DNA from 3 places in the Aurantivibrio plasticivorans genome. Region 3 is predicted to be linked to each of the others. Evidence: predicted binding sites of a transcription regulator. Region 3 holds the regulator's gene; each other region holds the start of a gene.

Region 1 (10,839 bases), 1.5 Mb from region 3:
TGGTAGCGGTAATAGCCAAATCAAGCTGTTCCGCGTGATGTATATCGTGAACACATTTGATTCCGGATATCGGAATATACCTCAGCCGGGAAGAGAGTCAAGGAAAGCGCGTGTGGCTCTGGGGAAAACGAAGTGGTTTTTGGATAGGGGGGAAAGCTAATGGCGCTGGCGGCTAAAAGCCACCAGCCGATGCTCGACTGCGTAAGGTCGTAGTCGGATACTCGTTGAACGCATCAACACCGTGCGCTTTGGTCTGCGCCCATAGGCTTTCTATTAGCGGCTGTATATTTTCAAGTTCCCCTTGCGAGATCCATTCACAGAGTGCTTTGGCAACATTGGGATACTCTACTTGTTTGGCTTCGAATTCACTGAGCCAACGCCGGGTAGCTTCAACGTCTAGCTGTTTTATGGGCTGTCCGAGGCCTAACTGCTCTAGCGCCAATGCATTCGATAGCTGCTCCATTTGGCCATGTAGCGGCTTGGCTAATATCTTTTTCCCTAACGCAATGGCTTCACTCGCTAGTTCAAACCCTGCATTTGAGATGACACCGTTGCAGCGCAACAGATCCTTTTGAAAACCCTCGCGAGAAATCGGGTTCATCGTGATGTGGTTTTCAATGGTTTGCTCGGTAAAATGCCCGTAGAACAAAAATTGGTAGTCTGACAATGGGCGCAAGAGATTCAGCACATCGTCGACGGACTCAAATGGCAAATAAACTACTATGACTTTCTCATCAATAGTAATCACGTCGTCCGCGACGTCGACAATGGGAGGGAGAATCGGTTGTCCAAAATGGTACCAATGCATCCCGATGTTGTAGGTAGTCGGTGCAAACTGGCGCATCACCATACGAGTGAACGGGTTATCGCCGGTTTTCGGAATGGCGTAGTCAAAAGCATATTGGTGGCCTAAACCAAAACACGGTTTCTTTTGTCGCTTAGCAGCCCAGGCCGTAACAGGCTCAAAGTCTGTGAGAATTAAATCATAAGGTGATAAGTCGAGCTCATTAATATCGTGCCAAAACTGGCGAGGTTTTAAATTGAGCGCAGTATCAAACGTTTTAACCTTGCCCTGTTTGACCTCAAACGTCATTCCTTCACGACGCTGCCATTGCCCAAAAGGCTCCATGTCGTTAAATTTATCCAAAGGCCGACCGGTAAAAATAAAGTCGGTGTCTAACCCGAATTCGGCAAGGTGTTTTACCATGCCTCTAGCGCGTGTAATATGCCCGTTGCCTGTACCTTGCACGCCATACAAAACTTTCAATGTCTGCCTCTTTTTTGTCTTTTAGTTCTAAATAAGTCGTTAGCCGATAAAAATGCTGTAGCCTATAGCAGCCATACTTGATCCTAGAATAGCACCGGCCAAAGTATCTGTTGGGAAGTGGACTCCTAGCACGACGCGCGAGACTGCAACTGAAGCCGCCCAGGGATATAGGAAGGCACCTAGTGCTGGGTTGATTAGATATACCAGAGTCGCGAGCATGAAGGCTGCTGAGGTATGCCCGGATGGAAAGCTAAACTTATCCGATGCCGTAATAATGCTCTGAAAACCAGAAATAACCTGGGGCGGTCGGTTGCGCTTACACGAATTCTTCAAGAAGAAATAAATAATACGCTCGAGAACTAAGGTAGCAACTGACAGTTGAAATAGCCCCCAGTGGGAGCTAACCAAACTGTATAAGATTAAAAATGAATAAAAGTATCCATCGGCGGTGAAAGAGATTTTTTTGGCGATAGGGACAAGTAGCCTTTGACTATCTCTTTGGTGTAGCCAGCCAAATGTTACTAAGTCATAGTGAGCTGCATATTCAAGTAAACGCATCGTCTCTATCTGCCATACCCTATATTTGCTGTATAGCCTATAAAGCAAATATGACAGTTATGTGACTAGATGGTGACGGTTCGATGAAGTGATAGAGTAAAAGTGCTCAACCGGATGGGAGGTTGAGCACGGCGCGCTGGCTATGTTCGTTAAAAGAATTAACGAACCCAAATTTCTACACGTTGGTTCTTTGCGCGATTACCACCTCTAAGGTCTGCTACGGGCATAAATGCACCAAAGCCCTGTACAGGTGTGGTGCCGATTTTGTGTTTGTATAGCGCCGTTTTGACTGCGATGGCGCGCATTTTAGATAATACTTCTGCACGTTGTTCGCTTTGCTTGGCATCGCCAAAACCCACTAGAATAATATCCTTGTTTAAATTTTCAGGACGCTCCATAAAATCCACGAGTCTTAGAATATCGCGCTGGGCCTTGTTATCTAAGCTAGCGCTATCAGCTGCAAAGCGAATGTTAACGGAGAGTCGGTCAGCCTTTGAGACCACTTGCCGATATTGCTCAGGCGCTGATTCCTCGATGTCGCCAGCAATCTTCAAAATATTCTGTGAGACAAAGCCCACCTGATTGACAACATCTTGGCCATTATCGCTATGGATATAACTAATAAATTCACGAATGAGGGGCGTGGTATTGGTGGTTGGTGTGTAAAGAAATAAGCGGCGCGACAAAGCGTAGTCTTCGGTAGCAACAGAAGCAACCTTCGGTGGTAATGGCAATGTGCCTTGCTCTGATACCGAAATGCTTTTAGCCTCTCTTACTGAAGCTAAGCCGACAAAACCAATGCCATTTTTATCTCTGGCGACTGTATCGGATAACTCATCGTTTGATTCAAAACGCTGAGATTTTGGTGAAAGCGTGTAAGCTTTACCGAGTACCAGAGATTTAAACGTATCCCACGTACCTGAATTCCCATCTCTCGCATAAACCTGTATTTCTCCAGGGATACCACCGAGTTGCGCCCAATTAGTAATTTCGCCAGAAAATATTTTTGCAATTTGTTTTAGCTCTAGAGTGTTTAGCGGGTTTTGAGCGTTAACAATGACCGCGATGCCGTCTATAGCGATGACATGTTCACCTGAAAAACTTTTCAAATCACCAATATGTTGCAAACTTTCAGCTTCCGCACTCTTTATTCGTCTCGATGACATAGCAATATCTGCACTGTCCGTCATCAACGATTGAAAACCTGTAGATGATCCGTGTGCTGCTACGTCAACATACATGGTACGTTTGCCCAAGCGCCCCTGTATTCGATATTCATTTTCAACTTCAGAGTCGATCCGTTGAATATCGGTAGCACCTTTCGAAGAAAAATAATCTGTGAGTAGCACTTGCATAAGATTTGCGCCAACAGTGTTGGATCCGGCGACAGAAAAAAGCTTACCGTTCTGCTGGGTGGTAAAAGGTAGTAGTTCGCCTCGATCGTCTTCAGTGGCGGCGAAAGTTGAGGCGCAAACGAGTAACCCTATGAGAGAGTTTGAAAACCACCTAACAAATAAATGTGACATAAATATTTCATACCTCCAGACATCAGAAAAATCAGCCTACCAGGGAGTCGCGCTCGAAACCTGTTTTAGGCGGCGCGCATTGTACAAAGATTTGCGTCTATTTCCATTACCGGATTTGCGAAATAAATGGTGATTGGTTGAAATTTACTTTTCGTTGGTGTGTGGACATGCTTACATAGTTGACGTTGTACACATCAATTGGTGTGAAAATAGTTTGTAGGTAGACCGGAAGGTAAAAGGGGTGAACAAATTTTCTATATTTATTATTTTGAAAAAATTCTAACGATAAGGCGATTGGGTGTTGGGGTCTCGACGTTTTTTAAAGCGCGGATAAACCCATTGGAACTGCGAAGGGGCGATAGCAATTGCCTTCTCAATCGCGGCATTAATACTCTTTGCCGCAAGCACTGGGTCATCACTGTGTTGATTTTCTACATGATCGTAATGAACGTCAAATCCCGAATCTGTGCGGACAATAACGGCAGATAATACAGCCGCATTATTTTTTTTCGCTAATGATGATATCAATGTGCCGGTCAATGCGTCTCTATTAAAAAATGGCGCAAATACACCCATGTCGGCGCTTGGAATATGATCTGGGAGTAGTCCGGCGACATTACCAGCTTTTAAGTGCTTATATAAAATGCGTATGCCTTTCGGTCCGGCTGGGGCCAACAGGGTACCGTTCCGTGATCGTTGCTGATATATGTATTGGCTGATGAGAGGAACTTTTTCGTCGTGTAGATAAAAACAAGCGAATTGATGACGGCTTGTGATCAATGGTGCAATGATTTCCCAATTGCCGAGATGAGGAATGGCGAGAATTACGCCGTGGTTTTTATCAATGACAGACTCTAAAAGTTCAGGATTTACTTCCCGCACATAACCAAGCATTTTTTCTCTTGGCCACAGCCACACTGCGCCGGCTTCCATAAACCACATGCCTGCTTGGATAAAGCAGTCTTTCACTAGGACTTCTTTTTCTTCTTCGCTTAAATCCGGGAAGCAGATATTAATATTAACTCGGGCAAAGTGAACACGTCTTTTAAATGTGTAGTAATAGCCGACGCCCAAACTTCTACCTATTGCGCGTGCAACCTTCAGGGGAAGCCAGCTAGCCCCCCGTAAAAACAATCGGAACGCTAAGAAGCCAACTCGTTGGCCGAAGGAGGGTTTGGGGGAAGTGCTAGACATTAAAAAATACCGTGGAAAACGTGTTATTTAGACGAGGCTGACTTTCGAGCAACCTTTTTTCGTCCACTGGTTTTAGTGGGCGTTTTTGTCTTTCTCGCTTTTCCTTTTGTCGCATGTTTTTCTAGTAGAGGTTTTAGAAAATGACCTGTGTGAGAATGCTCAAGACTCGCGACATCCTCTGGTGTCCCTGTACCGATAATTTTTCCGCCACCACTTCCCCCTTCAGGGCCTAGGTCTACAATCCAGTCAGCGGTTTTAATGACATCGAGGTTATGCTCGATAACCACAACGGTGTTACCGTGATCACGTAATCGATGGAGTACATTGAGAAGCTGTTGTATATCGTAAAAATGCAAGCCAGTGGTGGGCTCATCGAGAATGTATAACGTACGACCGGTATCCCGTTTTGATAGTTCACGAGACAATTTGACGCGTTGCGCTTCCCCGCCAGATAAGGTTGTCGCTGCTTGGCCAAGTCGAATATAGCTTAGGCCTACATCCATTAAGGTTTGCAGTTTTTTAGATACAGCAGGAATGGCGTCGAAAAATTCTCGCGCATCTTCTACCGTCATATCCAACACTTCATGGATGTTTTTGCCTTTATATTTAATGTCCAGTGTTTCACGGTTGTAACGCTTGCCGTGGCAAATATCACAGGGCACATACACATCGGGTAAAAAGTGCATTTCTACTTTAACAACACCATCCCCTTGGCAAGCTTCGCATCGACCGCCTTTTACGTTAAAACTAAAGCGCCCAGCTTTGTAACCGCGAGAGCGAGCCTCTTGTGTGCCGGAAAACAATTCGCGAATAGGGGTAAATATACCGGTATAAGTTGCGGGGTTTGACCGTGGTGTTCGGCCAATAGGACTCTGATCGATATCGACACATTTGTCGAAATGGTCTAAGCCTTGAATGTCCTTATGTGGCGCGGCCTTCAATGTTGTGGCTTTATTTAAAGCGGTTGCGGCAAGCGGGTAGAGCGTATTATTGATCAGTGTTGATTTTCCGGAACCGCTAACGCCAGTAATACAGGTCATTAAACCTACAGGTATCCACAAGTTTACATTTTGTAAATTATTGCCACTAGCGCCTTCGATCATTAATTGTTTTTTATGATCAAATGGGGTTCGTTCTGCAGGAACAGAAATTTCACGCTCGCCAGAAATATACTGCCCGGTGATCGATGCAGGCGTCGCCATAATTTCTTTCGCTGTACCTTGTGCGATAACCTGACCACCATGTACGCCAGCACCAGGGCCAATGTCGATAATGTGGTCAGCACTGCGAATCGCATCTTCATCATGCTCCACAACAATGACCGTGTTGCCGAGATCACGTAAGTGGGTGAGTGTATTCAGTAGTCGTTCGTTGTCGCGTTGATGTAAACCAATGGAGGGTTCATCAAGGATGTACATTACCCCAACTAAGCCAGCACCGATTTGGCTGGCGAGGCGGATTCGTTGTGCCTCTCCTCCGGAGAGAGTTTCGGCGCTGCGACTCAGCGTTAGATAATTTAAACCAACATCAACCAAAAATCGCAGGCGATCCCGCAGTTCTTTTAGCACTTTATCGGCAATTTCAGCTTTGGCACCGACAAACTTTAAGTCGGTAAAATAATCGAACGCATCGCCGACTGGAAAATTGGTGATTTCAGGGAGAGTTTTATCTTGGATAAAGACGTTGCGAGCAGCTTCTTTTAGCCTTGCGCCACCACACTCCGGGCAATGTTGTGAAGATAAGTATTTTGATAAATCTTCGCGCACCATCTGTGAGTCGGTATCACGATAGCGCCGCTGCATATTGGGGATAACACCTTCAAAGCTGTGGGTGCGCGAATATACATCGCCACGGTCGTTAACGTAGGTGAAATCAATTTCGGTATTACCTGAACCGTGCAAAATAACTTGGCGGTCTTTTTTTCGTAGTTTTTTCCAGGGCGTATCGATGTCGAACCCATAGTGGTCGGCAAGTGAAGACAGCATGTGGAAGTAATAAATATTTCTTCGGTCCCAACCGCGAATAGCGCCTTCTGATAATGAAGCCTCATGGTTTTGTACGATACGATCTTCATCAAAAAATTGTTTTACACCAAGCCCATCACAGCTAGGGCAGGCCCCGGCCGGGTTATTAAATGAAAATAGGCGAGGTTCTAGCTCACTCAAAGAGTAGTCGCAATGCGGACATGCGTGTTTCGCCGAAAATACACGATCATCGGCATCGCCATCCATAAAGCTCATATGGACGATGCCATCTGTCAGTTGTAGAGCGGTCTCGATAGACTCCGCAAGGCGAGTTTTAATATCGTCGCGGACTTTGAAGCGGTCGACTACCACTTCAATGGTATGCTTTTTCTTCTTATCAAGTGTCGGGGTGTCATCTAGGTCAACGACAATGCCATCGATTCGAGCACGGATGAAGCCGTCACGGCGCAACTGCTCAAAAGCATGCAAGTGCTCACCCTTGCGATCTCGCACAATCGGCGCGAGTAGCATGACCTTGCTTCCTTCAGGTAAGGATAAGATTTGGTCGACCATCTCGCTCACCGTTTGCGCTGCTAGCGGCTCGCCGTGTTCTGGGCAGCGGGGTTCACCTACGCGGGCGAATAGCAGACGAAGGTAATCATATATCTCCGTAATGGTGCCCACGGTGGAGCGGGGGTTATGGGAGGTGGACTTCTGTTCGATTGAAATGGCAGGGCTGAGGCCTTCTACATGATCAACATCAGGCTTCTCCATCATCGAAAGGAATTGCCTAGCGTACGTAGAGAGAGATTCAACGTAGCGCCGCTGACCTTCGGCATACAAGGTATCAAAGGCTAGTGAGGACTTACCTGAGCCAGAGAGGCCGGTAATGACTACTAGTTTGTCCCGAGGGATATCGAGATTGATGTTTTTCAGATTGTGGGTGCGCGCACCCCGGACGAAAATCGTATCCACTACTGCTACCTACGCCATTCTGCGAACAAACCAAGCATTATAGTTGGTCACCCACCGAGAGTCGCCAAGGAATTGTCCAAAAATACCTATTGTTGAGGATCGGCTAGAATTGGATTGCCATTCCTTTGGCCTGGCTCCTTGATGTAATCCCAAGGCGACCCGTCGGTAGGAGTGGGAGTAGTATGCACGTCCTTTGCGGTTACTGTAAAGATATACAGTAAACATTTTATTGGACCAAATTTGGAGGTTTTGTCTTCTAAGTGTCCAAGGGCGTTAAATAGGGTAAATTGGGTTTCGATAAACACATTGTAAGTTTACCTTTCAAAACCATATGAGAAGCGTCCTAAATTTAGAGTCGGCGCTAGGAGGCAGTATGACTATTCAATTTAAAGAGCAGGTAGCCATTGTCACTGGAGCTGGCGGAGGTTTGGGCCGCTGTCATGCGCTGGAGTTAGCTGAGCGTGGAGCGAAAGTTGTTGTGAATGATCTGGGCGGTGCGATGGATGGCTCTGGTGGTAGTAGCGATGCGGCTCTCCAAGTGGTTGAGGAAATTCGCTCCGCTGGAGGGCAGGCGATCGCGAATGGCGCTTCCGTGACGGACCCTGCTGGCGTAGCTCAGCTGGTTGAGCAAACGCTCAGTGAATTTGGTCGAATAGATATGTTAGTCAACAATGCCGGTATTTTACGCGATAAAAGTTTTGCGAAAATGGACATGGCTGACTTTCAAACGGTTATCGATGTCCATCTAATGGGGTCCGTCTACTGTACCAAAGCTGTTTGGCCAGTGATGGTAGACCAGGGCTATGGCCGAATTGTGATGACGACCTCACCTTCTGGTTTGTACGGCAATTACGGGCAAACCAACTACGGCGCAGCAAAACTGGGCTTAGTTGGGTTCATGAATACCCTCTGTATCGAGGGTGCAAAATACAACCTCAAGGTGAATGCAATTTCACCTGTTGCCGCAACGCGTATGACGGAAAATCTAATGCCCGGCGAGGTCCTCGAGAAGCTCGGGCCAGAATTAATTACCCCTGGGGTAGTTTTTCTATGTTCCGAAGATGCGCCAACGGGTGCTATTTTGCAGGCCGCCGGTGGCACATTTTCGGTAGCTAAGATCGTTGAGAGCCCTGCTGTTAATTTGGGTGTAGATGCTAGCGCCGATGATGTTGCTGCAAACTGGGAAGACATTAGTGATCTCAGTGACGCCGCACCGAGAGTGAAATAACCTATTTTTAGATAAAACAGACTAGGAGATGTAAGCCTTGTCGAAGATCAATCAAGCACCAGTGCTTTTTCCCGGCGCACGCGTTCCTGACCGTCAACGAACGGTTGACTCTAGTGGCCTTCGTTTGGCTGTGTATGAATGGGGCGATGCAAGTGCGCCACCCGTACTGCTCGCTCACGGCGGCTTTGATTTTGCCAGAACCTTTGATGTGTTTGCTCCACTGCTTGCAGACGGAGGCTATCGAGTGGTTAGTTGGGATCATCGAGGGCACGGAAATTCCGAGCATGCTGATTTGTATAGCTGGGAAGCCGATGAGCGCGATTTGTTGGCTGTGGCAAACTCAGTGAGTCCGGGCCCGTTCCCTGTAGTCGGTCATTCCAAAGGTGGGGGTTTATTTGCACACATTATCCAAGCGTTGCCGCATCGTTTTTCACGGTTTGCTTCCATTGATGGTTTGCCATTTAGGCAAAACCTACCGGACGTTGCAAACAAAGAGCGCACCATAAAATTAAAGGACAAAGCAGCTAAGTTTTTAGATGATCGACGTCGTAGCCACGATATGACGCGTCGCCCCGGCACCGTTGCAGAATTGGCCACTCGCCGCGCGCCTATGAACCCGCGCCTTACCGACGAATGGCTTCAATATATTGTGTACTCCGGCGGGTATGAGGCTGAAGATGGGTGGCGATGGAAAATTGATCCGTCGCTCCGTATGGGTGGTTTTGGCCCTTGGCGCTCACGTTGGGTGACAGATCGGTTACCCGGTTTTCCCATTCCATTGCTTGCACTTTTCGGTACGGAATCTGAACCGATGGGTTGGGGCGTAGACCCTGAAGCCATCAAAAAATATATGCCGAGTCATGCGCAGGTAGAAATACTCGAAGGCGTTGGCCATTTTTTACATATTGAGAAGCCGACATTAACCGCTGAGCTGGTGTTGAACTTTTTAGGCCGGGAGGGAGCATAATGAACGACATTCAGTTTCTGACTCACGGCCGAATTCAGCTTGCGCTGCACATACTATGCGAAAACAGCGAGGGACCTGCGCTGCTATTGCTGCACGGCCTAGGCGAAAACTCGCCAGCTCGCCTGCCGGATGAATATAAAAACTGGCCGGGCCCAATCTATGCGCTAGATTTCACCGGCCACGGGCAATCAACTGTCCCTCGAGCAGGCGGATACACCTGTGAAATATTGATCGCAGATGTAGACGTTGCCTTGGCAAGTATTGGCCCAGCGACAATCGTTGGTCGTGGGCTAGGAGGCTATATTGCCGTGTTGATCGCAGGCTGTCGCCCAGAGCTCGTAAAGGGCGTGGTGATTCGTGACGGAACTGGGTTGGCAGGTGGAGGCCTGGGTGCAAATTCACCTTATATCGGTATGCCCGATGTATCACAGCTCATTACCCCCCCCCGATCCGTTCGCGATAGTTGAGTTGGCGACGGATGTGCGACCGCCCGACTATGTTGCAGAATTTGTCCGCCTGGCGGGTGAGTTTTCCGAATTGTCCCGACCTATTTCGGTCGCTGCTTGTGAGCGAGCGCCTTGGCTGGATGCAGTTGTGGCGGAAATGGGTGTCGAAGTATCTTCATTATCTGAAGCGCTAAAGTGTTATGCCGAGCAGTCAGCATAGGATTCTCATCTCGTGAGCATGCTCACGCCGTCTTCCCTGTGGGCTCGTCGTTAAGCGAGCTCCAAACTGGCCTCCATGCCTGGTGCCCTATGATAGGGGCATAAACACCGCGCACACATTGTTGCATGGTAAAAGTTGGCGACTGGTCTCAAACCAAACCCCGAAAATTGTTCTCTATTAAATCCTTCTATAAACGTTGTAAGCTGTCGATTGTGTTGCGTTTTCGAGAGCGCTTATTGGCGCGAACTCCAACACCGCAAGCCTGTCCAAAGCCGAGAGTGAAATTCATTGCTGACTTTTAGGCGCAGAAGAGGAAAGAAATATGAATAATGATAACTATGCAAAGACTTTATCGTGTGCGCGTGTATTATTCGGCGCGTTAAGTTTAGTGGTGATGGCTAACGTGGTTGCCGCAGAAGACGAGGGGGCGCTATCTGTTTCCCATGACGGCTTGGAAGTTGTTACAGATAAGCGGAATACAGAGGTGCATTTAT
Region 2 (10,839 bases), 1.2 Mb from region 3:
CCCATCAAATATAAACCACTCGTCCAATGTATCTGGGCCACAATATTCGTAGTAGGATTCGCTGTCTCATCACATGCCAAAGAGTGGCAGGAACTGAATAGTGAAGAGCAAGCGATACTTGCCCCCTTAGAACAGCGATGGTCACAACTTGATGAATCGCAGCGACAGCGTTTGTTGGCGACTGCGCAACGCTATCAATCATTAAGCGACGAACAACGCACTTTTTTGCAAGAGCGTTTCGCGAAGTGGCAAGCCGTAGAACAAACACGACGAGAGAGATTACAACGACGCTACGAACGCTTTTCTCAACTTCCCCTCGAGCAACGCAGACAATTGCAACAACGATATCGCTGGTTCCAAGGGTTAACCGCTGAAGAGCAGAACAATCTGCAACATAACTTTCAACAGATGAGTCCTCTTGAAAGACGGCAGATGCGTGATCGTATTCGCCAGGCGGATAGACAGCAACGTCGACAACTCCGCGAGCAGCTATTAAAACAACGTTTAAATCGCTAGAGGAACGATTTGTGACTATCTTCACTCGATTTGCTACGGGTGCAATCACCGCACTCATCTGTATCACCAACGTTGGGTCTATCGCTTCAGCAAATGCCGAACCCAATTCGCAAGCACTAGACGATACTTTACACCCACTAAATAGCAGTGCACTTGATCTCGAGCTTCAACACCAGCGGCAAAACTTGCAAGTTGGTGATGGCCAATTAACGACTTTGCTGCTAGCACCTTCAGTTAATAGTCTCAGAGGAAGTCACCATAGTTGGAGCCTAGGCGTGGATATTCCGCTGCAACAAGTCGAAGGGACTTATGCCTACAATATTCCTCTAAACGTAGCCGATGCCTGTGAGCGCTTGGACGCAGGTCAAATCAACCCAGAAAGAGGTTTTTTAATTCGTCGTTTAACGCAGCTGTGTGCTGATTATCAGGACGAAGACTATCAAGCATCGGGTATTGGCGACATCAGCATTTATGCGCAGTACGCCTATTACAACGAGTCCAACTGGACCCCAGCGACTAGCATCAGCTACAAATTTGACAATGCAGATTACGACGAATTTTTAGGTAGCGGGACGAAGGAAGTGCATCTATCGGCAAGTATGCTTGGTAGCTTTCACAATCTCGCAACCAGTCTCTACGTTGGACATACACTATTTTCAGGCGGCGACTTGGAATCCCTTTACGATGATTATTCCCAAGCCGAAGTCACCCTACGAACACCCTGGAGACTGAAGTGGGAACTCGGCACAACATTTGGGTATCGCAACCCAAATGATGTTGATGTAACCCACGCAAGTTTGTTTGGCGGGATTCGCCTGGGTGAAAACAGTAGCCTAGTAATTGAGTACACAAGCTATCAAGGTGATAACTACTCAATCGATTCGGAAATCACAGCAAGTGCCAGTGTCTATTTTTAGTATTGCAATGGCATAAAAAAGCCGCCAGTCAGAAACTGATTGGCGGCGAGCCCTTTTTTAATATTCAGGGGAGGGGAAACTTTAATTAAAAACCTTTATTTAGAATTCAACGACATTCGACGTAGTGCAGCTTCGCCATGGCCCGTAACAGATGGTACCTGCATTGCGAATACGCGAGTTCGTTAAGCGAGCGGTCGATGACGAGCTATCAGTTCTGAACACAGCTTCCTTCATATTTTTGATATCACAATTATCAACCGTAACATTGATGGTGAACCCTGTTCCGCCATTTTGCCGCAAAAATTTCCCGGCTCCATCGACAATACAATTCGACACAGTAATATTGGCAGCAGCGTTAATTTGCATAAACTTATCGTATCCGTCATAAGCTTCAATATTGCGGACGACGATATCGCCTTGCGATTTCACGGTTAAGCCATCTTCGCCAATGTCCGTCCAGCGAATATTATCGATAGTCCCGCCTCCATAAAAATGAATACCGTCCGCACCGTTTCGACCGATGATGACGTTCTTCAACGTCGCACCGTTTTCTACTCGAAACACAGGCTTTTGACCTTCACCTTGTCCTCCGTCACCCAAAGCGGATGTTGGATTATAAGTTTTACAGCCGCCATCAAACACACCGCTACTAACCACAATGGTAGACGAAACAGTCACCGAGCCAGTTGAAACACAACTTGAACCTTTCCCGTTTCCAGTTGGCGGCTGTGAGCTACCGACTAAAGCAAATCGCCACAATTGAGGCGCGCCTCCCCAATATTCCCATTGGACAATGTTGGCGCCATTCGATGAATTGAAGTCATAGACCTCTACTGCCTTGCCACTAAAGCGTGAGATTATATTGTATGTTCCATTACCCTCAGCATTAATTTGCCACTGCTGATTGTCACCCCCTAAATATTCCCATTGACGTAAGTCACCACCATCCGATGTACTCCATGCATAGACATCAAGCGATTTGCCTGAATGAGCGGGACGCAATGTATAGTAGCCATTGCCTAAATTAGTGACATCCCACTGTTGATGCGTATCACCGTCGTAATCATATTGGACGACGTTTGCACCATTGCTAACACTTGCGCCGCCAACCTCCATCGCCTTACCGCTAAAGCTATTGGTAATGACATAGCGCCCGTTTTCTAAGGCCCCTGCAGGTGGATTAGGCTCCGGGGTAGGGTCATCTGGCTGGCTGGTCGCAACGGCGTTGCTGATCATTGCGCACAGTGCCACAGGAAATACCGCTAAACGTAGTAAATTTAAACTCATGTCAGCCCCTCTTTATTTTTGATTAATTATTGTTGACGGGATGCTGCATTAACTTCCCTACAGCGTAGACCGCGAAGCCTAACACTGTATAGAGGACATATAATTGCAAAAACTGGCTGTTTTTGCCTAGGGTTTCATGAATAGTGACACCGGGCACACAGCCCGCGTTAGAACTCAGTGAGGTTTTCAGCGGCAATGGCTTGCTGCTCTTCGACAGAAAACGAAGCATCAAATAGCCATTCAATTTGCTGCGCCTGTTCGGCTGACGACAGCGATGAATTAAGAATATCGGCTTTTTGTTGCAAGAATATGTCCCGGCGACTAAGCCAGTTAGTTATGCCATAATCTCGCGTCAAAAAATGTTTTTGGGCTTGTTCACGCTGACGTTGCTTTTCATCTTCAGATACGCTCGTATCAGAAGTAATTCGCAGATTCTCGAGCATATACTGCTCTTGTACGTGCTGGCGTTTAAATAACTTTTCTGCAACAGATCCCCCAAAATACATCTGCCTCAAGGTTTGAAGATCATCAAGTTTAATCGACAAGGTTACTGGATCGGTCACGTTGGGGTAAACGGTTTCGAGTTGAGACTTGGCCTGTAAGTACTCAAAAAAATTACCGACGATATCTACCACTTGCTCGGCAGCAGGACTGGGTAAACCATCACGAATTACCTGGCTAACGTAATCACGCTGCTGCTGGCTCATAGTGACTGCGCTATAACCTATCGTTTGGTATAACGCTTGAAGACCTACCTCATCCACCACGACATTGCCGTAGTGATCAATGCGCACATCACCCAAAGCCTTCACTATGCGCTGTTCGTCAATAGTCGCGGCGACACGGGCATCGAGCCCCTGGGCGCCCCCTTGCTGTGTCGCTGCATATTCACGCAAGGCTTCATTAGAAGACCATTGCCAAACACTTTCTATCGTTTCTGTCTTACTCTCAGTCGCCGAGGTTTCGAGCATAAGAGACTCATCAGTGTCTTCACGTGCCAGATACCAGACAACTGTTAAACTAAGCAGTAAAAAGGCCAACCCGTAAAGAAACACGTAAAACAAATCAATCGTTGATTTAGACGCCATTTGCTTGCCTATCAATGTTATTGTTATTTTTAACCCAAGAATCTTGTTATTTCTGATCGAAGAAACTACTGCAAAACTTTGGAGGAATGCAAATTGTCTGAAAATGTTTCCCTTGTGGATGAGATCTAGCTCACTTTGCAACGCGGGAAGCGAAAGATTGTCTGGTCACCAATGAAAAATTTGTAATACGGCTATAAACGCAAAAAGCCAGCGATAAAGCTGGCTTTTTATCTAGGCAAATAACAAGATTTACATTCTTACGATTTTTTCAGCTTGCGGACCTTTTTTTCCTTCAGTAACGGTGAATTCAACTTGCTCACCCTCATTTAAAGTCTTAAAGCCATCCCCCTCTATCGCACTAAAATGTGCGAATACATCGGGCCCTGAAGCCTGTTGAATAAACCCAAAACCCTTAGACTCGTTGAACCACTTTACGGTACCGGTGACGCGATCTGACATAGTTTTTCCTCATGATCTGTTGTTACAAATAATCGCCGCAAACACAACACATAGTCGCGGCACAGCCGGAAAGTTGGCGATTACTTATTAACGGCAGGACGAGGGCTTTATAATTAAAACGATCGAATTGGCAGACGAATAAGTTCTTGCTTTCTAGCTTGACGATTATTCTATCCTGGGCCAAATAAAAGTCAATTACATCAAGCCATGCAACTTTAACAAATAAAAATGCACAATAATGTGGCGATATTGAGGAAAAAAACCAGTCAATATAATCTAATTAGTGCTGAATAGAATAGAAAAACAATCTAGATATACCCAAAAAGTAAAATAGACAATGCGGACATTATTTTAATAAGCAGAAATAGTCGAGAATAATAAGCGGGTCTTACGACCCGCTAAGAGACTAATGTATGCGGGTTACTTTTATGACCGCTACCGAGTTATTCCAGTCGTATATTTCGGGGGTCAGAATTTCATTTCCTTGCTCATCTTCTGTGCCCAAGTCATGAAACCCATTACCGATGTATACGAAGCCTTCGTCACCGTCATTGGGACCCGGGGAATAGCCATCTCCACCACATCGAGGCCCGGGGATGTTTGCACAATTCTGATCATTGAGCTCTGTTCCGGCATCGTAACCGGGGCTATGAGTAACGCTCGTACCGCGAAATGGTAATCGCACGCCATTCACTGCGAGGAACGTATCGTTTGTGGGAATGAGCATTGCCGCAACGCTTAAGTATCGATGATGCCTACTCGCTTCAATGACTACTTGATGAGTTTCACCTGGACCAATTAAGCCTGGAATGGTGACGACATTACTGACCGCACTCCCTTGCGATAGCAGGAGATCAGTTAATGGTGCCGTATCACCACCTTCTGCAAGCAACTCAACTTCTATACTAGCCGGTTGGCCTAGCTCAAATACGGATACTGAGTTGTTGTGCGTCGCCACTAATTGAGGCGTAAAAAATTGTCCTTTCGTCACATTCGTAATTTCTACTTCGTATCTCAATGTTTTATCGGCTAAAGCTGGCACTCCGCTAAATGCACCACATAATACTAGCCCAGCTGCGAGCAGCGATTTGCTTGAAAATATCTTCATGTCCTTTCTCCTTTTTTTGATCAATTGCCAATTCACAATGGCAACGTCAGTACGAGAACGAACGTGAATGGGTTACGAGAATTTACGCTAAAGGCGATACTTTACAATCCTGTAAAATGTATCACAAATATTCCACAACACGCTGAGATCAAAGAACATAAACCGTTTAACTATAGAGCGCGCTATTCATAGCGAGTCATAAACTGCGCTTTGGTTTGCGCAACCATTTCATCCCATGGTTGCTGCTCCAGTAGTGGGTGGGGGCGAGCCCCGCCCTTAAGTGCATCGCCCCAACGAGCTATATCAGCACCCGGATGATTACTGATGTAAATATCCGGTGACAATTCAGCTAACCGCTCAAAACCCAACAGTGTTTCTTGGATCAAGTCCGGGAATTGAGGATTTCCGTGCAGTTGCACCCCTGCGTTTGGCCCACGACATCCAAATACCGTAACGTCATACAGCCTATCAGACTCTGACGCAGTTAGACTCCACACGGTACACCCAGGGGTATGCCCCGGCACTTGAGTCGCTGTTAAATTGACGCCACCAAGCGATACGACATCACCGTGCTTTAAAACCCGGTCGACTTTGACCTTCGGCCAGCCTTCAAACCCCAGTGGGGACAGATCTTTTCCTTGGCGCAATGCTTGCGCATCGCCTTCCATTGCAAACACTTTCGCTTTGGTTGCGTTTTGAATTGCCGAATGAGCCTGTACATGATCAAAGTGCGCGTGCGTTGCTAATAGGATCCGTATATCAGAAGGGTTGAAACCTAAGCGCTTAATATTGTCAATGACCAAACTCTGCATTTCGCGCGTGCCAGAGTCTATTAAAATATGTCCTTGGTCAGTTGTAATGAGATAGACGCCGATATTTTTTGCACCAACAGAATATATATTTGCCAATACATTAAAAGGTTCTTCAGGCTCACTGGCATCTTGGTGTAATGGTTTGGCCATTTCTTCTTTTTCCTGATTACTCAGATCGCTTACGTAGCGCGCTGCTTCATTATCAGTTGAGCTTGCACTTGGAAGAGAACACATTAACGCTGCTACGACACTCGTGACCGCGAGCACACACCGCTTGTTAAGCTGAAAATTCATAGCACCCCTATTTAAGTTTTAATGTTAGATATCAATCACCAGTCTACTGGCTACTTCTGCAAAAGCGTTTTGGTCACCTTTCCCATCGCGTTGCGCGGTAAAGAATCCACGACTCGTAGACTTTTCGGAATTTTGTACGAAGACATTTTTCCCGTACACCATTCTTTTAACGCCACGTCATCGATAGAAGAACCCGGAGCCAACACCACTACTGCCGTTACGGCTTCTCCCCAGATAGGGTCGGGAACACCAATGACGGCGCACTCTAAAATTTCGTCGTGACTCAGTAGCACCCCCTCAATTTCCAGTGCTGATATTTTGAAGCCACCCGACTTAATAATATCAATCGATGAGCGTCCCATAATACGGTAATAGCCATTTTCAACGACGGCAACATCTCCCGTGCAAAACCAACCATCAACAAAGCTTTCTTCGGTGGCGGATTTATTTCCCCAGTACTCCAAAAATACGGTCTTACCCTTTATGCGTATTTCCCCAGGAACCCCTTCTGTACTTACACGTTGTTGCTTTTCATCAAATAACGCCACCTCGACCCCAGGTAGAGGGACGCCGACTGCACCAGCCCGCCGCTCACCACGATAGGGGTTTGAAATAGCCATTCCGATCTCTGTCATACCATAACGCTCTAGAAGCACTTGCTCCGTCAACGCCAACCATTTTTCATAAATAGGGATAGGACAAGCGGCCGACCCGGATACATTCAAGCGCATATGACGAAACCCGTTGCACACTTTTTCTTTTTCGCCAGCACTCATGCCTTCTAAGTAGGATATTAACTTTGCATAAATTGTTGGCACAGCCATAAACAACGTATACGTATCTTCCGTAACCTTTGGCAAAAGTGTTTCGATATCGAATTGTGTAAAGACATCAATTGTTGCACCCGCCCACAATCCGCAACATAGGATATTTATAATGCCGTGAACATGATGCATCGGTAAAAACAGAGGGATACAATCCGCTTTTTGCCACTCCCATGCCTCTAGTAATGAAAGAATCTGAGAGTGAATATTGCTATGCGTTGACACCACCCCTTTGGGTTTGTTCGTTGTGCCGCTCGTAAATAAGATCATCGCTCGGCGGGAAACATCAAGCGAAGGTAGATTTGCGTTAAGAATTGGCATTGATTCGACATCGGTGAACAACTGATGATCAACGCCATGTTGAGCGCATAGACTAGCAATGTCTCCATTTAACTGGTCGGAGACAATTAACTGCGTCGCACCCGTTGACACAAGATAATGCTCAAGCTCGCCGATAACAGCGTTTATATTCAAAGGAATGGCAATTCCACCAGCTCGCCAAATGGCAAAGAGCAATGTGACATAGTCCAAGCTTGGAGGAATAATCATGGCGATCCGTTCTTCGCGGAGATCTCCACCTCCTTTGAGAAGCTTCGCAGCAACATCATTAATACGTTGGTTAAGTGCGGCGTAAGTAACTTGCTCCTCGCCTATGGTTAAGGCAAGCCTATCATTGTTATCATCTAGAAATGGAAAAGCTTGCTTTGTCTCGTTATCAGTAATCATTAGCGACCTTACACAGAAATGGTTGCAATACGGAATCTATTCATTAGCGTAGGCAATGTAACCGAGGATACTTCCACACTTTCGATGAACTGTACACCCAGCCGAACTGGGAAATCTCCCAATTTATTAGAGACTTAGCATGGCTACGCGAAACATTTCACTTATTGGTTCTGGTATTGTCGCATCGACTCTCGCCTCAACCTTCCAGGACAATGGCATCACGGTCTCCGCTATCGGTGCCAGGAATATAGAAAAGGCTAAGAACCAGTTTTCTTCAATGATGCCAGCAACTGCCGTAACGACAATTGCCGACGCCGCCAAACAAGCTGACATTCTGTTTATTTTGGTCAGCGACGATGCGATTAGTAGCATTGTTGAGATGCTCCACCAAGAAAATGCGATCAGACCCAATACAATTCTTATTCACTGTAGCGGCGCATTATCGAGTTCTGTCCTCAAGCGGTCCTCACACTACGCTGTAGCCTCGGCACACCCGCTTCAGACGTTTCCATCTGTGAAACAAGCAAAGAACTCATTGAAGCACTGTATATGGTGTTGCGAAGGTGACACGGAAGCGTTGAATGCAGTCCGCCCCATGATAGAAACGGTTAGCCAACAATTTCTTGAAATAGACTCATCAGCTAAAACTCTTTACCACTGCGGCGCAGTGTTTGCGTCAAATTATCTCGTCGCACTGATTGATGCGGCATTGGAATGTAATGAATTCGCGGGTATCGACCGACACGATGCGCTCACCGCACTACGCCCGCTAATTAACGCCACCCTAGACAACATCCAAACCAGAGGCACAACAGAAGCACTAACCGGGCCTATCGCACGAGGTGATAAAGAGACTATTCGTCACCACCTCACATCGCTAGATAAACAATCAGCACTTTTGGGCATATATAAATCGCTAGGGGAACGTACGCTACGCCTTGCTAGCAACAAAGGCACAGCGAGCCCAGAGAACTTGATGTGTATTGAGCAGATCTTGTCAGAACATCCTGAAAACTAAAGGGGCGTTCATTTTATATAGCATGGCTTTCTTTCGGTATCATACGATACAAAATGATGGCAATAGCAACCGAAACCCATTCGATAATGAGTAACAGCCACTGCATGAATGCTTGCCCACCATCAAACACAACCCCCACGAATCGGGTCACACCTGCCCCAGCCAGCAGGAAAATAACGGCTACCAGCGCTTGATGAAGGCGACTAAACGCTGCATAGAGAATGTAACACCCTGCGCCGAGCAGAAAGCCGCCGTAAGTCGCCCTAATTTCTGTGATAGACACGGGGTTATCTAAAGCAATCCCCATGGACGTCATAACACCAACGGGATTAAAAAGCCCCGCCAGGCCACAACCAATAAACAATACGGCTTGCAGCACCAAGAAAGCCACGGCCACTCGCTTCGATTTGACATTCAACTTCAACTTAATTCCTCAGCACGAATTAACAAAGAGTACACTTATACGGTACCCTCGGCATTAAAGATTACTAGGTGGCAACTCAACTAACGTCAGCGTAATGGTAAAGGCTTTTCAAGCTGAAGAATTGAATCCGATAATTCAGACACCTTGTCATTAATCGCCACCTCCGCATCATACAACCCTCTGTTGTAAAAAAACGGGCCTATTTCTTCGGCAAAAAAATCTATTAAAAATTCGGCATCGAATCCGCCGATGCTTTGGTCCAACTCCTCGTGAAAGTAAAGCTGAACTTTTTTCACGATCAATTCCTTTTCGTCTTTAGAAAATTCAATCTTTTCCATCAAAATCTCCTTATCAAGTAGTTTATCGCCATAAAAACGACAGCTAAACTGACACTGTCTTAGTACGGAAATATGCTAGACATATCGATACATTATAACTGGCATGAGCAGTACCCATAGTAAAAATAGAGACCATACTCGCCCCCTTAAGATATGATAATCGTTGAGTAGATGATCCCATGAATGTCCCGCAACATAGTGACCAAAACCAAACTCAAATATAACAGTTGCCACAAACCAAATTGCGCCAATACACCACGCATTAACTAAAGACTCGATCGGCCATAACCGATGAACGAAGTAAACAAATGTTCCCGAGAGCAAAACTCCCGTTAGCGTGGAGAGCTGATGAGCCGATAACTCAGAAAGAACCTTCCCATAGGTCAACTCACGTAACACGCCATTGATTACCGCAATGAAAGCCAGCGGCAACCACAACAACGCATATTGAAGTACCATACACACCCCCTCTTCAGCACAATCTAGCGGACAAAAGCTCCCGGATCAGTCGGTAATCGCCACCGAATTGCGCCTTTTTAGGTTTTTCGCAATCGAACAATAAGGTATGGAAATACCCCATAAAGAATTAGTGACATAGCGTACGCCACACCCGAAATAGAGTATTTCGTCTGCATATACTCTAGAAGGGATAAATCTCGCAACCATAGCACTAGGGTGAATTCAAAAACTAACAGATATAGCAACGCCAACCCACCAACACACAGCGCCTGTGGCCTATTTATCACTGTGCTACTGGCGTACACAATATAACGTGCCGCCCAAAAGCATACCGCTATCATGAAAGGCAACTCGATGAGTTCTGCCGTTTGCTCGCCTACACTAGGCACCAAAATCAAAATTCTTAGTGTTCCGAAAGCAAAACCAACCAAAAACACAATACAAAAATAGAGTGCTGAGCGATTCAACAGTATTCTCATTTTCCTAGACCGTTGTCGATAACGTTTGTTACAAACGCTTTCTCTATGGCGACGAAAGCGCACATAGAAAATAATCGCACCATGATAACT
Region 3 (10,839 bases):
GTGCAAAAATTCTTGTTCTTGTTCACACCCCCAATATCGGCCATACAGTGTTGTGTCATCATAGAAGAATAGTGAAGCCGCTATTATGTCTGCATTTTTTTCAGCAACTACCATCATAACCGCATCATTGAGATTATCGGAAAGTGATTTAAAAAACGTTTTGTTGAGGTATCCCTGCCGTCCGCTGCGTTTTAAGTAGGTGTAGTGATAAAAACGATAGAACGTTTCCCATTCTTGCTCTGTAATTTCATCGCCAGTTTTTCGCAAGAGCGTTACGCCTTGTTCCTTTACTCGGGCGCGTTCTTTTTTGAGGTTTTTGCGTTTGCGCGAATTAAAGGTCGTTAAAAAATCATCAAAGTTTGCGTAATGGTTGTTTATCCAATGATACTGGCAACCAATGCGCTGAAGCGTATTGTGCTCACGCAATACATTGGATTGGTCTTGATTGGGGAATAGGCAGTGCCATGACGATGCGTTTAAGCACTTTATTTCTGCGTTAATTGCTGTGCTGATATAGCTAATGAGGTGTGCGTCATCCACCGACGGAAGTTTGGCCCAGCGTGTTCCTGTGGCCGGTGTAAATGGAATAGCGGTGACAAGTTTCGGGTAGTAGGGGATACCATAGCGATGATAAGCATCGGCCCACGACCAATCAAATACATATTCTCCGTAGGAGTCTGTTTTGATATACATCGGGACAATGGCAACCGTCGTGTTGTTGTCGATGATCTGAAGGTGATGAGGCTGCCAACCCGCTTCTTTTGTGGTGCAACCACTGTGTTCAAGAGCGTGCAAGAATTCATAGCGTAGAAACACTGAGTCTTGGCCAAAAAGCGTTTGCCACTGTTGTGCCCCAATAGCAGAAATACTATCAACAAAGCAGTGCTGCCATTTGGCCATGATTATTCCTACAACCCGGTGTTTAACGAAAGCGCCTCGATTCAATTGCACATCATTGGCGCTACGCGTCTAATCTACACGATATTCACTTATTTCTCAGGGTTTATGCGGCTTCGCGAGCGATGCGCGATATCGGAAAGTGACAGGTAAACGTCGAACCTTTGTTAAGCTCACTGTCTATGTGAAGCTGGGCATCATGACGAAGTAAGATGTGTTTAACGATAGCCAAGCCAAGCCCGGTTCCCCCGGTATTTATCGAGCGACTGGTATCGACACGGTAAAAACGCTCGGTAAGGCGAGGGATATGAATGGGGTCAATACCGATACCGTTATCGGTGACGGCTATGTAACAGCCTTTATCGTCGCGGTACGCATGGATATTGATGTCACTACCCTTGGGTGAATATTTAACGGCGTTAATGACGAGGTTGGATACCGCACTGTGTAATTCTTTTTGTATACCAGTAATCGCATCGTCGCATTCACAATCGACGCTGATGTTGTAATCATCTCCTGCTACCGCTTCCGCTTCGCTGCGTACATTATTCACTAGTGCTCTAACAGATACCGCGGTTTGGTTTGCATCGCGGTCTTCGGTTTCTAGTCGCGACAAGGTAATTAAGTCGTTGATCAGCAGTGTCATGCGATTACATTGTTGTTGCATTTGCGCGATGGGTTTTACCCAGGTCGATGCAATACTTTCCGCGCGCTCGCTGCTGAGAAAATCCCCTAAGGTTTCCAAATAGCCTTTGATAACCGTTAGCGGTGTTCGGAGTTCGTGCGATACGTTGGCAACGAAGTCTTTGCGTATTTGCTCTAGCTTAAATAAACGTGTGACATCACGCACCACGATCAAGCGCTCGCCTTGGCCATACCGCGTAATTTGAATTTGCAGCTTAATAGCATCATTACTTGGTGCGCTGATGTTGATGGGTTCTTTGTAATCACCTTTTTCGAAATAGCGAATAAACGCGGGGTTACGCAGAATGTGCGTCAACGGTTGATCTTTGTCGATTGGCTGTAAGGAGAGCAACTGGCTCGCGTTGTCGTTCCACCAGCTGATTTCACCTTTGGGGTCAAGCAGCACAACGGCATCGGGTAGGGCAGCGGTGGTATCTTCAACCCGGTTGATAACAGATTGCAGGCGCTTCTTTTCACGGCCTTGACGCTTTTGGAGGTGGTAGATGCGGTCAAAGATATCGCCCCAGATTCCGCTGGCATCCGGTGGTAGACCCGGCTCGCGGGCAGTTAACCAGCGATCCAATCGTCGAATTTGCCACAGCGTCCAGCCCATATAGAGGCCACCAATGGCAATCAGTGTCCAGGCGAGTTCGCCAATAATTAAGCCAACTACCACACCGACGGCGGTAAAAATGCATACGCGCTGAAGCTCGGCGCTAAACCCTCTGTGCAAAACGTTCTGCCTTAAATAATTGAGTAAAGCCGCAATCTTAGTTCGCATTGGGGAGGTTGCAATAGCTGAGTGATCTTTTGCATTAAGAAACGCGGATCACCCCCTCCCTTGGACTCTATTGTATTAGTTTTAGGCAGTTTCAGGCAGTTGCGTTGAAAATCGATAGCCAGCCCCACGCACGGTTTGTACATAACGCTCGTGGCCATCTTGCTGCAACGCCTTGCGCAGGCGGCGGATGTGGACATCAACCGTGCGCTCTTCAACATAGACATTGCCACCCCATACGTGATCTAACAGCTGTGATCGGCTGTAGACACGCTCTTGGTGGGTGAGAAAGAATTCCAGCAGACGGTACTCGGTAGGGCCAATATCGACGGGGCGAGAGTTGATGGTGACGCGGTGGCTAACCGGATCCAGGCAGAGGCCATCTACCCACAGCGGGTCTTGCTTTTCGGGGGTATCGATACGCCGCAATACGGCTTTTAAGCGTGCGACAAGCTCACGAGGGGAGAAGGGTTTGGTGATGTAGTCATCCGCTCCGGTTTCCAAGCCTTGCACTTTGTTGTCTTCTTCACCTTTCGCCGTCAGCATGATAATCGGAATGTTAGCGGTCACTTCGTCTCGCTTTAAGCGCCTCGCAAGCTCGATGCCACTGGTTTGGGGTAGCATCCAGTCAAGAAGAATGAGGTCGGGAGCTTCATCAACGATTAGGCTGTGTGCGTCTTGGGCATTCTCTGCTTCCAAACAGCGGTAGCTAGCCATTTCCAGCGCAGCACGGAGCATGTCACGAATGGCTGCTTCGTCGTCAACAATTAGAATGGTTTTATCGGGCATAACGTCGCCTGTATTACTGGTCAGTGTACTAGTCATTGTCAGCCTACCATTTAATAAAGAGATGGTTACAAGTTTATGACAACGCCGGGAATTTGCTTAGCCCAACGCAAAATCCACTGCGATTCCAGCAAAAATGACGGCACCAACCCAGTTGTTGTTGAGGAATGCTCTGAAACAGTCGTTGCGGTTGCGAAACTTTATCAACCATTGTTGATACCAAAATAATAGCGCGGCCAAACCAACCCCAACGAAATAGGCGATTCCCATCTCAAAGCGCTGGCCCACTAGAAGCAGCGCAAAGCAGGTTAGTAGCTGCAAGCCTGCGGTTATGGCGCGGTCATTTGTCCCAAACAGAATGGCGGTAGATTTAATCCCTACTTTAAGGTCATCGCGCCGATCGACCATGGCATAGAAGGTGTCATACACCACAGTCCACAATAAATTGGCGGTATAAATTAGCCATACCTCTGGCGGCAGCTCTCCGCGCTCGGCAGCAAAAGCCATGACGATAGCCCAGGAAAAGGCTGCGCCTAGAACAACTTGCGGTAAGTACGTGTGTCGCTTCATAAATGGGTAGCAAATGGCGAGCGCCACCCCACCCAATGAAAGCTTAATAGTTAACGAGTTAGTCAGGAGAACCAAGCCAAACGCGAGCAGGCATAGCACGGCAAAGAGTGTTAAAGCCGCTTTTTCAGAGACTTCTTTTTTTGCCAGGGGGCGATGTTGTGTGCGTTCGACGTGGCCATCAAAATGGCGATCGGCGTAGTCATTAATCACGCAACCAGCGGCGCGCATAATAATAGTGCCCACCACGAAGATCACCAGGTTTTTAATCGACGGCAAACCACCCGCAGCAATCCACAAGCTCCATAGCGTAGGCCACAGTAATAACAGTGTGCCGATAGGGCGATCAAAACGCATTAATCGCCAATACGGGTTTATTTTTTGAGTTAGCGTGGTCATAAGTTGTTGTGGTTTCTGTGTGGTTATTCTTCTTGCGCGATACATCGTCGCGCTTGTTGAAGCAATAATCACGACGATGTATCGCGGCACTATACCATTTTAGGGACATTGGCTGGCTAGACTTGTGAAATTTACGTGCTTGCCCTAAGGTCGACCCTATTGCTTGTTACCGATTTTAAGCCGTCATTCGATTTTTACGCGTTGGAGTGTCCATGAAAAGTATCCCGTTGCACTGGCAAATCTTAGGGGCCATCGTTCTCGCATTTATCGCTGGCGGCCTCACCGATCAGTCGACGCAGGTACTCGGTGTATCAACCTATAGTGTTTTCAATTTTGTTGGCACCATGTTTCTCAATGGTTTAAAGATGATCATTGTGCCCTTAGTCTTTTCATCCATTATCTGCGGTGTCGCGGGTATGGGGAGCGATGGCAATATTGGCCGCCTCGGTGGAAAAACCCTCGCGTTTTACATGATATCGAGCTTACTGGCGATTCTTGTAGGCTTAGCCGTTGTGAATATTATGCAGCCCGGTGTCATCGACGGGCAGCCAGCGGGTGATCAATTAACCCTGGTGCCTGCCGATGAAGTCGCCAAAGAAATTGCTCGCGCCGATGGGCGAGGTACCGGCGATATTGTCGAAGTCTTTGTCCGCATGGTGCCACCCAATATTGTTAGCGCCGCTGCTGAAGGGCAGATGCTTGGCATTATCTTTTTTGGCTTATTATTTGGTTATTACATGACGCGACTGAAACCCGAGTTGCGCACAACACTGCACAATTTTTGGCAAGCCGTATTCGAAACCATGATGGCTGTGACACTGTTTATTATGAAGTTTGCACCCATTGGTGTATTTGGGTTGGTTGCGAAAACCATTGCAAATACCGGTTTTGATGCAGTAAAAATCATGGGTTGGTTTTTTGTCACCGTGGTTATCGCGCTGGCACTACACATGTTTGTCACCATGCCGTTAATACTAAAATTTATTGCCCGCGTTAATCCAATAAAACATTTTCGCGCAATGTCACCAGCAATGCTTACCGCATTTTCGACCGCCAGCTCGTCGGGTACATTGCCGCTGACGATGGAATGCGTTGAAAAAAATGCCGGGGTATCAAATCGTACGACATCATTTTGTTTACCATTAGGCGCGACTATCAATATGGATGGCACCGCATTATATGAATGCGTGGCGGTCATTTTTATCGCTCAAGCTTACGGGGGAGATTTATCGTTTGCTACGCAATTTATCGTCGTGATTATAGCGCTGCTCACATCCATTGGAGTAGCCGGTATTCCGGCTGCTAGCTTGGTCGCTATCATGGTCATCATGACGGTATTGGATTTGCCTCTGGAGTTAGTCGGTTTATTGATGGTAACCGATCGCTTGCTCGATATGATGCGTACCTCAGTCAATGTATTTAGTGATAGTTGTTGTGCGGTAGTCATTGGCCGCTCGGAAGGCGAAGAGACCAAACTCACTTAAGGTAATGTTGTGCACATTGCGGTTGTAAAAGGCAGCATTCGAGACTGCGCGAGTTATGCAGAACTAGAGACATCTAGTGGCTACGATGCTTACATTGAGCCCTATTCGACACAAGAGCATCTGGCCGAGCGCTGCAAGCCGGGAGTCCTGTATCTAAATATTATTGATACCCAGAGTGACGGCCAGCTAGGGTTTGCCTGCTTGGTCTATAGTGCCGCCCGGCAAACCGTCGAGCTTCGTCGAATCGTGGTCAAGACTCCAAACCAAGGTATTGGCCAGCTCGCAATGGTGGCGATTGAAGACTACGTCATTACTTATTTACCCGCTACTCGCCTATGGCTCGATGTTTTAGTCGACAATTCGCGGGCCATTAGCGTCTATCATAAGGCGGGGTTCCAGCCTGTCGAATCTCGGGTAACACCCCTAGGTGAGGTCTTTATTTTCGAAAAACAGATTGGCGTACAAAATCAATGTCATCATGGTTAGCTCACGCCAGTGAACAGACTCGATTGAGGTACCGCCAATTAACGCTAGCATTTGCTATTATTGAGTTCTCACATCATATTCGTCTTTATGAAGGCCATTTTCGCTATGCGACTCCTCATCGGTATTTTCATCCTCCTTTCCTTGGTCTATAACGCGAAGACAATCGCAGAAATCTATCGTTGGACCGACAGTCGTGGCCACGTTCACTACTCCGATACACCACCCCCCAAAATTATGCCAGAGGCGGGTAGCTCAGTAGCGCAGCGTGAGCGGGCTGCCAAGATACAAAAGGAATTTCAAGCAAGTCGTGGTCAAGCGGTACTGCGCAAAGTTGAAGGTGGTGAGTTTGTTCAGTACCGTGCGAAAAGCTTTAAAGTTGGTGGACCTATCTTAGTGTTAGCCCACGGTCAACTAGACGAACGTTTACCAGAATCACAGTCGGTCGCAAATATCGTTAGTAAGTGGCTACCTTTTGCGGAACAACACGGCATGCTGCTGGTTGCCCCTGTTTTTTTCGATGCTAACTTTGGCGTTAAAACAGACGGCCCACATCAATTTGGCTATCGCGGTCTTTTTGGACGATATGTCAATGCGGACCAGTTTGTCCTACAAATACTGGCGTATTACCAAGAGAATATTCGCGGCTTTGAAAAGCAGTTTTACATGGTCGGTTTAGAAGGTGGCGCACAGTTTGTGAACCGGTTCGTTATCGTGCACCCAGAGAAAGTTAACGGGGCTGTGTTAGTGAAACCCGATTGGTTTGCATTTCCCTATGAGGATGTTCAATGGCCGAATGGCATGGCGGCTAGATATCGCATGGCGGCGTGGCCAGGCAAGAAGGAAAAAAATATCGTCAAAGTTGAGCTCGATGTCAACGCATGGTTGGCAGCGAGCCATGTCAATACCGCAGTCATTGTAGGTGCAGATGACAAAGATACCCTCGCGGCACATGCCGAGATCGCCGAGCATACTTGGGCTAAAAATGCTAACAGTGTTAGCAATGCGCAGCGCTGGGTAAGCGAGATGCGCCAGCTCACACAGGAACATGGCGCGTCATCAGCGATACAACTCTATCGCGTGAATGGCATTGGTGCCGATGTGTCTGCACTTCAACCCAAAGCCGAGGAAGCACTTAGCAGTTTTCTTTAAACCATTTAATCACTAATCAAGGAGGTTTACATGCTACGAGTTAAGAGAAAAACAATCGTTGTCTCACGCCGTTTTTTCATTGGTCTTTTCGCTAGCACAATGGCTACTTTTTCCTGCGTCACACTGGCAGAAACATCGAAAGCGCCAGAAGGGGCTAAGGTGTATTTTGTGACCCCACAAAATGGCGATACAGTAACTTCACCCGTCAAAATCGTATTCGGCCTTTCGGGAATGGGCGTGGCACCCGCAGGCGTCGTAAAAGACAATACAGGTCACCATCATTTATTGATTAACTTGGAAGAACTACCTGACGTTTCACAATCTCTACCTTCCACAGACCAAGTTAAACATTTCGGCGGTGGCCAAACTGAAACCATGCTGACACTTGAACCGGGCACCCATACGTTGCAGCTACTACTGGGCGATCATATCCATAAACCCCACGATAAGCCGGTGCTTTCAGAAAAGATTACGATTACCGTTAAGTAGTTTTTAGAGATCTACGTTGAGAAGACTCAATTGATCTCTACTAATCATCCGTCACGTGAAATAGCTAATCATAGTCTAGGGTTATTTCACGGGTCTCCTCTTTCTACCTTTGAATCGACTTTTAACCAAATTCTGTGTTGATCCTTGGTCTTCACGGAACCGTATATTATTCTTAGTATCTAAACTTTTTCTATTCTTATTGGAGTCCACAATTCAATGATAAACAGTTCTTCTGAGAACATGCTTTCCCGGTTTCTAAAACAAGATTCAGCCCCCGGTATACTGCTCATGGTGTCAGCAGCAATCGCTATCATTGTGGCTAACACTCCGTTATATCCTTATTACGATTTGTTAATTGATACCCCCGTCGCTATTCAAGTCGGTACCTTTGAGATTAATAAACCTTTGTTACTTTGGATTAATGATGGCTTGATGGCGATCTTTTTCTTAATGGTCGGGCTCGAATTAAAGTATGAATTACTCGAAGGGGAATTGTCGGACCGACGAAAAATAGCCCTGCCCCTGGCAGGTGCGTTTGGTGGTATGTTTGTTCCAGCGCTTTGCTACTACGCCTTGAATAGTGATAGTGCTTTCGCATTGCAAGGCTGGGCTATTCCCGCCGCTACAGATATCGCTTTCGCATTAGGCGTATTGGTTATCCTTGGCTCTAGAGTACCTGTAACCTTCAAAATATTTTTGGCGTCGCTGGCGATTTTTGATGATGTTGGAGCGGTGGTCATAATCGCGCTATTTTACACCGACAACATCTCATTGACCGCTCTAGCTTTCGCCGCGCTGTGTTGCTGTGTGCTATTTGTTCTCAATCGGAAACAAGTCGCAGATACCAGTATCTTTCTGTTGATTGGCCTTGTTATGTGGGTGTCTCTCTTAAAGTCCGGTGTTCATGCCACTTTGGCCGGTGTCGCGTTGGCCATGTTTATTCCTCACAAATCTAAGTTTACCTACAAGTCACCACTTAAAGAGCTCGAGCATAGTCTAGCGCCCGCTGTTTCATTTTTAATTCTTCCCATTTTTGCTTTCGCAAATGCCGGTGTGAGTTTTATCGGTATGGGAATCGACAGCCTTCTTCATCCGATACCTCTCGGTATCGCTGCAGGCCTCTTCATAGGTAAGCAAATCGGTGTTTTTGGTTGCTGCTGGCTGGCAATTAAACTCGGGTTCGCGGAATTGCCTAAAGGTATGCGGTGGAGTGGGCTCTACGGTATATCCGCACTGTGCGGTATCGGCTTTACAATGAGCTTGTTTATTTCTGGTTTAGCGTTTGAACAAACCGGTGTTAATCAGTTTTTTGACGAACGCTTGGGCATACTATTTGGGTCGCTGCTGTCAGGTATATTAGGCTATAGCATTCTACGCTTAACGCTAAAACCCAATGAAAGTAGTTAGTTTACGTTAGCTACATCCAAAATCACCATCTCACCATCCAGTATTAAAAAGCTGCACTTGTTGCGGCTTTTTAATACTGGGCTTTTCGCTACTCAACGGTAACTGATTTAGCTAAATTTCTCGGCTGATCGACATCAGTACCCTTCAGGATTGCCACATAGTAAGACAGGAGTTGTAAAGGAATTGTATTGACGATTGGCGCAACGCTTTGAGGTACATGAGGTAATTGAACAACTTTGGTTTGTTCATCATTTGTAAAGCCTGCTGCTTCGTCTGCAAACACAAACAACTTACCACCTCGTGCTCGCACCTCTTGGAGGTTAGATTTCACTTTTTCTAGGAGATCATTACTCGGTGCAACGGCCACAATTGGCATATCCGCATCGACAAGAGCGAGAGGACCGTGTTTTAACTCACCTGCAGGGTAGGCTTCTGCGTGGATATAGGATATTTCTTTAAGTTTAAGTGCACCTTCCATAGCGATAGGATATTCCACACCCCGGCCCAAAAATAACGCGTGGTGCTTATCCGCAAAATCTTCACTGACTAATTCAATCGCTTGATCGAGTTTTATTACTTCTTCGCAAAGCTCGGGCAATTGGTGAAGTGCTGTTACCATTTTTTCTTCCAGTTCTGCGCTAACAGCGTGACGACGCCCTAGTACGATAGCTAACAATTGCAGCGCTACTAGCTGCGTCGTAAAAGCTTTTGTCGACGCAACACCAATTTCTGGCCCAGCCAACGTCATTAAGCGTAAATCTGACTCACGAACCAACGAACTGTTGGCGACATTACAGATAGTCAAACTCGCCATGTAACCCGACGCTTTACAGACACGTAATGCTTCTAAGGTATCGGCTGTTTCACCGGATTGAGAGATGGTAACAAACAAGCAGTTCTTGGGCGTCACCGTTTTGCGGTAGCGAAACTCACTGGCGACTTCGATAGAGCAGGGCAGGCCTGCCCAATCTTCTAGCCAATACTTAGCAACTAAACCTGAGTGATAAGAAGTCCCGCACGCTACGATTTGGACGTGCTCGACTTTTTCAAAAATTTCAGCTGCATTGGTACCAAACGATTCTTCCAAGACACGGGTTTTACCAATACGACCGTTTAATGTATTGGCGATGACGCTCGGTTGCTCGTGAATTTCTTTCATCATGTAGTGACGATATTGACCACGTTCTGCCGCTTCAACGCTATCGGTTAATTGTACAACCTCTCGTTCAACTGGCTCACCATTGGGTTCATAGATGGTGTAGTTTTCCAAGGTGATATCAGCGATATCACCTTCTTCTAAGTAAACAAAGCGGTCTGTTACCTGGCGTAAAGCGAGCTGGTCTGACGCAATGAAGTTTTCATCGATACCAACACCAATCACAAGTGGACTACCACTACGTGCAACAACTAAACGCTGAGGTTCGTTTACTGCGGTCACGGCAATACCGTACGCGCCTTCACACAGCTTTGTGGTTTTTTGAACAGCACTGAGTAATGTTTCACCTTGATCTAACAGTTTGCGGATTAAGTGTGCGAGTACTTCCGAATCTGTTTCTGATCGAAAAGAAATTCCCTCGCTTTCTAACTGCTGTCGCAATTCCAAATAGTTTTCGATAATGCCGTTGTGGACGACGGCAACATCACTTTTAGCGGAAATGTGAGGGTGCGCATTCACCTCACTGGGTTTGCCGTGAGTTGCCCAACGTGTATGAG

What was found. Region 3 encodes PhoB, which activates phosphate uptake and scavenging genes when phosphate is short. Its sites were predicted from a motif close to TGTCATAAANNTGTAACA; they were not measured.
Region 1: the regulator PhoB is predicted to act here: its motif matches at 1,875-1,892, upstream of ACZ5NB_RS12930 (phosphatase PAP2 family protein).
Region 2: the regulator PhoB is predicted to act here: its motif matches at 5,495-5,512, upstream of ACZ5NB_RS13985 (spondin domain-containing protein).

Annotation. Positions count from the first base shown of each region.
Region 1 covers NZ_AP036020.1:2,866,874-2,877,712, reverse strand. Annotated here, with positions in the region: gene ACZ5NB_RS12935 (MJ1255/VC2487 family glycosyltransferase) at 173-1,267, opposite strand; gene ACZ5NB_RS12930 (phosphatase PAP2 family protein) at 1,307-1,825, opposite strand; gene ACZ5NB_RS12925 (substrate-binding domain-containing protein) at 1,984-3,351, opposite strand; gene ACZ5NB_RS12920 (lysophospholipid acyltransferase family protein) at 3,631-4,545, opposite strand; gene uvrA (excinuclease ABC subunit UvrA) at 4,569-7,484, opposite strand; gene ACZ5NB_RS12910 (SDR family oxidoreductase) at 7,858-8,712, shown strand; gene ACZ5NB_RS12905 (alpha/beta fold hydrolase) at 8,750-9,679, shown strand; gene ACZ5NB_RS12900 (alpha/beta fold hydrolase) at 9,679-10,146, shown strand; gene ACZ5NB_RS12895 (hypothetical protein) at 10,160-10,345, shown strand; gene ACZ5NB_RS12890 (DUF3313 family protein) at 10,668-10,839, shown strand, end outside.
Region 2 covers NZ_AP036020.1:3,123,723-3,134,561, forward strand. Annotated here, with positions in the region: gene ACZ5NB_RS13960 (DUF3106 domain-containing protein) at 1-516, shown strand, start outside; gene ACZ5NB_RS13965 (hypothetical protein) at 528-1,433, shown strand; gene ACZ5NB_RS13970 (pectate lyase) at 1,533-2,720, opposite strand; gene ACZ5NB_RS13975 (lipase secretion chaperone) at 2,888-3,808, opposite strand; gene ACZ5NB_RS13980 (cold-shock protein) at 4,058-4,267, opposite strand; gene ACZ5NB_RS13985 (spondin domain-containing protein) at 4,674-5,375, opposite strand; gene bla (metallo-beta-lactamase) at 5,558-6,481, opposite strand; gene ACZ5NB_RS13995 (acyl-CoA synthetase) at 6,532-8,031, opposite strand; gene ACZ5NB_RS14000 (Rossmann-like and DUF2520 domain-containing protein) at 8,171-9,049, shown strand; gene ACZ5NB_RS14005 (DUF4345 domain-containing protein) at 9,063-9,473, opposite strand; gene ACZ5NB_RS14010 (DUF2164 domain-containing protein) at 9,560-9,811, opposite strand; gene ACZ5NB_RS14015 (hypothetical protein) at 9,887-10,270, opposite strand.
Region 3 covers NZ_AP036020.1:4,323,360-4,334,198, forward strand. Annotated here, with positions in the region: gene ACZ5NB_RS19505 (GNAT family N-acetyltransferase) at 1-900, opposite strand, end outside; gene phoR (phosphate regulon sensor histidine kinase PhoR) at 1,004-2,362, opposite strand; gene phoB (phosphate regulon transcriptional regulator PhoB) at 2,444-3,148, opposite strand; gene ubiA (4-hydroxybenzoate octaprenyltransferase) at 3,245-4,111, opposite strand; gene ACZ5NB_RS19525 (dicarboxylate/amino acid:cation symporter) at 4,324-5,595, shown strand; gene ACZ5NB_RS19530 (GNAT family N-acetyltransferase) at 5,605-6,081, shown strand; gene ACZ5NB_RS19535 (DUF4124 domain-containing protein) at 6,187-7,230, shown strand; gene ACZ5NB_RS19540 (DUF4399 domain-containing protein) at 7,261-7,719, shown strand; gene nhaA (Na+/H+ antiporter NhaA) at 7,936-9,126, shown strand; gene glmS (glutamine--fructose-6-phosphate transaminase (isomerizing)) at 9,215-10,839, opposite strand, start outside.